Regions from separate parts of the Erwinia sp. AC075 genome, predicted to be linked through region 1. Evidence: predicted binding sites of a transcription regulator. Region 1 holds the regulator's gene; the other holds the start of a gene.

Region 1 (3,513 bases):
CTTAACGTACAGATAATTGTAGTAGATGATGGCGAGTTTGCCCGTAATGGCGAAAGATAAAGCCACATTTTTAGCTAAAAGTGACAACGAAAAGTGAAAAAAGGCAGGGAGATCAGCAGATAACGAAGCGGCAGGTGGGTGTAACGAATTATTTCAGCCCGCAAACCAGCTGTTGTTGCGCCAGTGCCTGCGCCAGATGAGCCACAACGTCAACCCACGCAGCAGCAGGAACACGGTAACGGCCAGCCACAGACCATGGTTGCCTAACGACGGCACGGTGAACAGCGTCGCGCCGTAGCCCAGTGCCGCAATCAGCATGCCGTTGCGCATTTCACTGGCGCGCGTGGCACCAATAAACATGCCATCCAGCAGATAACACCAGACACCGCAGACCGGCAGGACAATCTGCCAGAACAGATAGGTGTCAGCCTGCTGCTGCAGTTCGGGGATTGAGGTCAGTAAGGCAACAATATGCGTGCCGGCAAGGCCATAGAGAATTGAAAAGGCCAGTGCCACCAGTCCTGCCTGGCGACAGGCCGCGTGCCAAATCAGCAGCAACCTTTTTGCGTCCTTTGCCCCATAAGCTTCGCCGGAGCAGGCTTCTACCGCATAGGCAAAGCCGTCCAGCGCGTAAGCGGTAAAGGTCAGGAACATCAACAATACGGCGTTGACGGCGACGACCTCACTGCCCAGCCGCGCACCCAATATCGTCAAGGAAACAAAGCACAGTTGCAGCAGTAAAGATCGCAACATAATGTCCCGATTCAGCCGCAGCAGCCGGCCGAAATTGCCCTGCCAGGCGGTTTTCAGCATCGGCAGCGAAATGCCCCGCAGCTTCAGCACCCGCCAGACCATAACCAGCCCAATCGCCAGCGTGACGTATTCTGCAATCGCCGTGGCCGCCGCCGCACCCTGCACGCCCCAGCCCAGCCCCATCACGAACCACAGATCCAGCACGATGTTGACCAGGTTTCCGACAACCAGCAGGATCACCGGCGCACGGGCATACTGTACGCCCAGCAGCCAGCCCAGTAATACCAGGTTGGCCAGCGTCGCAGGTGCACTTAACCAGCGGATATTCATAAACAGGGCGGCCTGATGCAGCACGGCAGGATCGCCACCCACGACAGAGAGCGCCAGGTGGTTAAGCGGGGATTTCAGCAGAATAAACAGCAGGCCAGCCGCCAGGGCAATCAGTAGCGGCTGCATCAGTGCGCGGGCCAGCGCCGGTTTATCACCCGCACCAAAGGCCTGCGCGGTTAATCCGGTGGTGCTCATCCGCAGGAACAGCAGCAGCATAAACAGGAAGCTGGTCGCGGTAGTGCCCACGGCAACGCCGCCGAGGCAGGAAGGACTGTCAAGGTGACCAATGACCGCGGTATCCACCAGGCCCAGTAAGGGCACGGAGATATTCGACAGGATCATTGGCAGCGCCAGCCGCCAGAGTTGGTTATCTGAGGGAGAAAATAATCGCATGGTCATCCACTGTGCGACTGGCTTAAAAGCATCACGGAAGCTGAATATGCCAGTCAATAAGGCATACAGCTTACCAAAAGAGAAACGCGCCGCAAAAGCAGCGCGTTAAGGTCAGGCGTTTACAGCCAGTTGCCGTTGCGGATTACGCCGACGGCCAGACCTTCAATCGACAGGGTCTGCAAGCGCAGATCGACCACGATCGGTTGGAATTCGCCGTTTTCAGGCAGCAGATGCACGATATTGCCCTGCTTCTTGAGGCGCTTTACCGTCACCTCGTCGTCAATGCGCGCAACCACGACCTGGCCGTTACGCACATCCTGAGTCTTATGCACAGCCAACAGATCGCCGTCCATAATCCCGATATCTTTCATCGACATGCCGCTAACACGCAGCAGGAAGTCGGCGCCCGGCTTGAACAGTTCAGGATCCACCTTGTAGTGGCCTTCAATGTGCTCTTCCGCCAGCAAAGGTTCACCTGCGGCGACACGGCCAATCAGCGGCAACCCTTCCTCTTCTTCCATCATCAGACGGATACCGCGAGACGCGCCGGAAACAATCTCGATCACGCCTTTACGTGCCAGCGCTTTGAGATGCTCTTCAGCCGCATTCGGGGAACGGAAACCGAGCTGTGCAGCGATTTCTGCCCGCGTCGGTGGCATGCCGGTCTGGTTAATGTGGTCGCGTATCAGGTCATAAACCTGCTGCTGCCTTGCAGTTAGTGCTTTCATCCCGCCCCCTGGTTGTTTATACAGTCAGCTGTGAGTATATACAGGTATTTGTGCGTTGAAAACCTAAAGATGTGGAAAAAACAGCAGTTTGTCAGATTATGGAAAGCGCGCCGCAATCAGGGAATTAGCAGCATTACCCAGACGAAAACAGCGAGTAGTATCGTCAGCAACACGGCAGCGGAGCCCATATCTTTGGCGCGACCCGATAAAGGATGCATCTCGCTGCCAATGCGGTCGACCACCGCTTCCAGCGCGCTGTTAAGGATTTCAACAATGATCACCAACATCACGGACCCTATCAGCAACACCCGCGTGACGGCGTCCACATCCAGCCAGCACGCCACAATCACCGCGACAATGCCGGCCACCGCTTCCTGGCGAAAAGCCGCTTCGTTTTGCCAGGCGGCGCGTATTCCTTTCCAGGAATAACCGGCGGCATTAATGATACGAGTCAATCCGGTGACGTTATTTGCCATAATCAGGGAACCCTTTGAGATGTTTAACGTCAATGTCTGGGTGGCGCACATTTTGCAACACCACAGATCTCACTGGCGCTTTCTGGTATGCTTGCGGCGCTTTGCTAACAAGAGGCTTCATGGTATCTATGTCAGGTTGGCGTAACTTATATTATAACTTATTGAATTTACCAGTAAAATTCCTGGTAAAAAGTAAAGCGATTCCCGCCGAGCCGGTTTCCGAGCTGGCGCTGGATACATCGCGCCCTATTATGTATGTGCTGCCTTATGATTCAAAGGCCGATCTGCTGGCGTTGCGTGAGCAATGCCGTAAACAGGATCTGCCCGATCCTTTAGATCCGCTGGAAATCGACGGTACGGTTTTGCCACGTCATGTGTTTATCCATGACGGCCCACGCGTATTCCCCTATTTCGTGCCTAACGTTGAATCGGTAAAACTGTTCCACGAATACCTCGATTTGCACCGCAGCAACCCGCTGCTGGACGTGCAGATGGTGCCGGTATCCGTGATGTTTGGCCGTGCACCAGGCCGTGAAGTGCAGGGCGACGATCAGCCTCATCTGCGCGTGTTGAATGGCATTCAAAAATTCTTTGCCGTGCTGTGGTTAGGCCGCGACAGCTTTGTCCGCTTCTCACCGATGGTTTCCCTGCGCCGTATGGCAACGGAACACGGCACCGACAAAATCATTGCGCAGAAGCTGGCGCGCGTGGCACGCATGCACTTTGCCCGTCAACGCCTGGCGGCCATTGGCCCGCGTTTGCCGGTGCGTCAGGACCTGTTCAATAAACTGCTGCAGTCCAAAGCCATCGCTAAAGCGGTGGAAGACGAAGCG
Region 2 (3,513 bases), 2.5 Mb from region 1:
CTATTGCGATACCGGATGATTACCAGCGGGCAACCGCTCAGCTTGATTTCCTGCACGATAATCCGGCCTTCCAGTGCCGCGCGCTGGGCGACCTGGCGGACGATCCGCATGCCAGCGAGGTGCTGGCGACGGCTCAGGCGCTGATTTTGATCCGCGAGCGAACGCAGATTGATGCGGCGTTTCTGCGGCGAACTCCGCAACTTAAAGCGATCAGCCAGACGGGCAAAGTGGCGCGTAATATCGATCTGGCCGCCTGCCAGCGGGCTGGCGTGGCGGTGGTGGAAGGAACCGGCTCGCCGGTGGCGCCGGCAGAACTGACCTGGCTGCTGATCATGGCTTCCCGCCGTAAGCTGGTGTCCTCGGTGAATGCTATGGCCGCCGGACGCTGGCAAACGGAGATCGGCAGGGCGGTTAACCGGCAAACTCTCGGCATTCTTGGCTACGGCAAAATTGGCAAGCTGATTGCCGGTTATGCCCGCGCTTTCAATATGCAGGTGCAGGTATGGGGCAGCGAACGCGCCCGCGAGGAAGCGCGGCGCGATGGTCACAGCGTGCCCGCCGATCGCACCGCCTTGTTTGCCACCAGCGATATCCTCTCTGTCCACCTGCGACTGGTCGGGGCCACCGAAGCCAGTATCACCCAGGCCGATCTGCTGGCGATGAAACCGGATGCGCTGTTTGTGAATACCAGCCGGGCTGAGCTGGTCGCGCCGGGCGCGCTACTGCATGCGCTGGGTCAGGGACGTCCGGGCTTTGCCGCGCTGGATGTCTACGAGCAGGAGCCGGTGTACGATCCTGCCTCGCCGCTGTTGCAGATGCCAAATGTGCTCTGCACGCCGCACCTCGGTTACGTCGAGCAGGCCAGCTACGAGGCCTATTTTCGCGTGGCGTTCGACAACCTCACCCGCTTTTTTGCCGGCGATCGGTCACAGGTGATCAACCCCTGAGTTCACTCTCTCAGCGCGCCGCATAAATAATAAAGGTCACCACGCCGAACACGCTCAGCCCGGCTTCGTCGTCTATATCGATGGCGGCGTAGCTGGGATTCATCGGCAGCAGCTTCACCGAAGGGGTCAGCTGCAATTTCTTCAGGGTGAATTCGCCATCAATGGCGGCAATCACCCGATCGCCATGCTGTGGCTTTAACGAGCTGTCTACTACCAGCATATCGCCGTCGTTAATATTGCCCTCGATCATCGAATTTCCCGCCGCGCGGATAAAGTAGGTCGCGCTGGGATGGCTGACCAGCAGTTCATTCAGGTCTATCCGCGATTCCACGTAATCGGCCGCTGGCGAGGGAAACCCGCAGGCGACCCGTTCAACGAACAACGGGATGGTGAGAGGACGCGGAGAAACAACAAGTTGGTGCATGTGCATAATGATGACTCAATGTTACTGTGTTTATATACAGTATTATCAATCCGCGCTGGCAATCAACCGCTGAATCTGCGGAAAAACCTACGCGCTTGTTCTGCTGAGGAATTTAGTTTCTGCCTGAAAAAGCGGGGCGGAATTGCGGCCTGCGTAAATGTAAAAATTAAGTAAAAGATGCGGTCCCTCGCCGCATTCACTGAAGCTTTTTCAGGCAAGGCCGATACCTGTGCTGAATGGAGGAACTGGCAAAGAGGCACAGGATGATCAGGCGAATTCAGGTACAGGCGCTGCGCGTTGGGATGTATGTGCACAAGCTGGAGGTTTTCTGGCTCAAGCATCCGCTCGTCCACAACGACATGTTGCTGACCACCGATCTGCAGATCCAGGTGATTGCAGAAAACGGCATTAAAGAAGTCTGGATCGATCTGTCTAAAGGGCGGGCGCCGGACGAAACAGAATCAGAGATTGAAGAAGACCAGGCGGACGTGCCGCGTGGTCCCATCAGCATGCATCAAGAAGTTGAGCAGGCGCAGGCGATTTGCCTGAATGCCAAAGGGCAGGTAATGGATATGTTCAGCGATGCCCGGCTGGGACGTACCATTGACACTGTCAGCACGCTGCCGCTGGTGGATGAAATCGGCGGATCGATCAGCCGGCATCCTGCCGCGCTGCTGAGCGTGGTGCGGCTGAAAACCCATGATGATTACACCTATCTGCATTCGGTCGCCGTCTGCGCGCTGATGGTGTCGCTGGCCAGGCAGCTGCAGCTGGAAGAAGAGCAGGTGCGGCGGGCGGGAACCGCCGGGCTGCTGCATGACGTGGGAAAAGCCGGGATCTCACTGGACATCCTCAACAAGCCCGGCAAGCTGACCGACGACGAGTTCGACATCATGAAACAGCATCCGGTGATTGGCGAAGCGCTGCTGCGAAAAAGCGGCGGCGGCGAAGATCTGCTGGACGTGGCGTTACACCACCATGAAAAATTCGATGGCCGTGGCTATCCGCATGGCCTGGCCGGTGAAAAAATCTCGCTGCTGGCGCGGATGGCGGCGGTCTGCGACGTCTATGATGCGGTGACCTCTAACCGGCCTTATAAAGCAGGCTGGAATCCGGCCAGCGCCATGCACCAAATGGCCAGCTGGGAAGGGCACTTCGACCGCAAGGTGTTTTTCGCCTTTGTGAAGGCGGTGGGCATCTATCCGGTGGGCTCCACCGTGCGTCTCGCCTCAGGACGCATTGCGGTGGTCGCCGAGCCGGGCGGAGGCTCACTGCTGCAACCCAAAGTCTGCGTCTTCTATTCCCTGGTCACCAATCAGAGGCTGTCACCGGAGATCGTCGACCTCGCCGATCGCTTCTGCTGGGACAGCATCACCGGCCCGGAAGAGTCCACGAACTGGCACGGCATCAATGTTGACGCGCTGTGGATGAAGCCGGTAGCCTGAAGGTCGAGTAAAGGCGGATCGTTCCGCCTGAACAATTACCCGTTTCACTCACAGTTTTTCCGAGTCATTCCCGCTATACATTTCGCCTTTCTCCTATGTCTTTTTCCCCAGTAATTTGGCAGGCTGGATGCATCGATCCGGGCTCAAAGCCGCGTATTGTCTGGCAGAGTCGGGATCAGCGTCTATACTGAATGCTGATATTGCTGCGTTTTCCTCGTGCGTTGTGGGTGATCAGATACGCCATCTGACCCTCCCCCGTGAGTTGGGCCGTAACACAGCCTGATGAACGTATCGCCGTAACACACTCAATCAGGAGGAATACTTTGAACACCCAGAATGAATCCGCGCCCCCGTTATCCGCCAGCGGCCGGTATGCTTTTTTCTTCGATGTCGATGGTACTCTGGCTGCCATTCAGTCCCGTCCGGATGAAGTGTTTATCCCCGGAGAAGTGATTTCTCACCTGGACCGCCTCAGCCGCCTGACCGATGGCGCGCTGGCGCTGGTTTCGGGCCGGCCGATGTCTGAGCTGGACGCGTTAGTCGCACCCTTACACCTCCCACTGGCTGGCGTTCACGGTGCTGAACGACGCGACGGCCAGGACAACATTGAACGCCTGTCCCTGCCGGATGACGTCGCCCGTTCGCTCTCTGCTTTACTGGGCGACGCGATGGCAAAAATGCCGGATACCCAACTTGA

Evidence for each region. The regulator LexA, encoded in region 1, represses DNA repair genes until DNA is damaged. The targets are predictions, from matches to a motif close to TNCTGTATGTACATACAGNA.
Region 2: a site for LexA is predicted at 1,394-1,413, ahead of umuD (translesion error-prone DNA polymerase V autoproteolytic subunit). Genes of this name have one in related genera too.

The regions. Positions count from the first base shown of each region.
Region 1 is NZ_CEEDEU010000001.1:3,417,505-3,421,017, forward strand. It holds gene dinF (MATE family efflux transporter DinF) at 154-1,476, opposite strand; gene lexA (transcriptional repressor LexA) at 1,596-2,204, opposite strand; gene AC0IXH_RS16125 (diacylglycerol kinase) at 2,321-2,680, opposite strand; gene plsB (glycerol-3-phosphate 1-O-acyltransferase PlsB) at 2,809-3,513, shown strand, end outside.
Region 2 is NZ_CEEDEU010000001.1:889,341-892,853, forward strand. It holds gene AC0IXH_RS04165 (D-2-hydroxyacid dehydrogenase family protein) at 1-947, shown strand, start outside; gene umuD (translesion error-prone DNA polymerase V autoproteolytic subunit) at 958-1,377, opposite strand; gene AC0IXH_RS04175 (HD-GYP domain-containing protein) at 1,635-2,816, shown strand; gene otsB (trehalose-phosphatase) at 3,140-3,513, shown strand, end outside.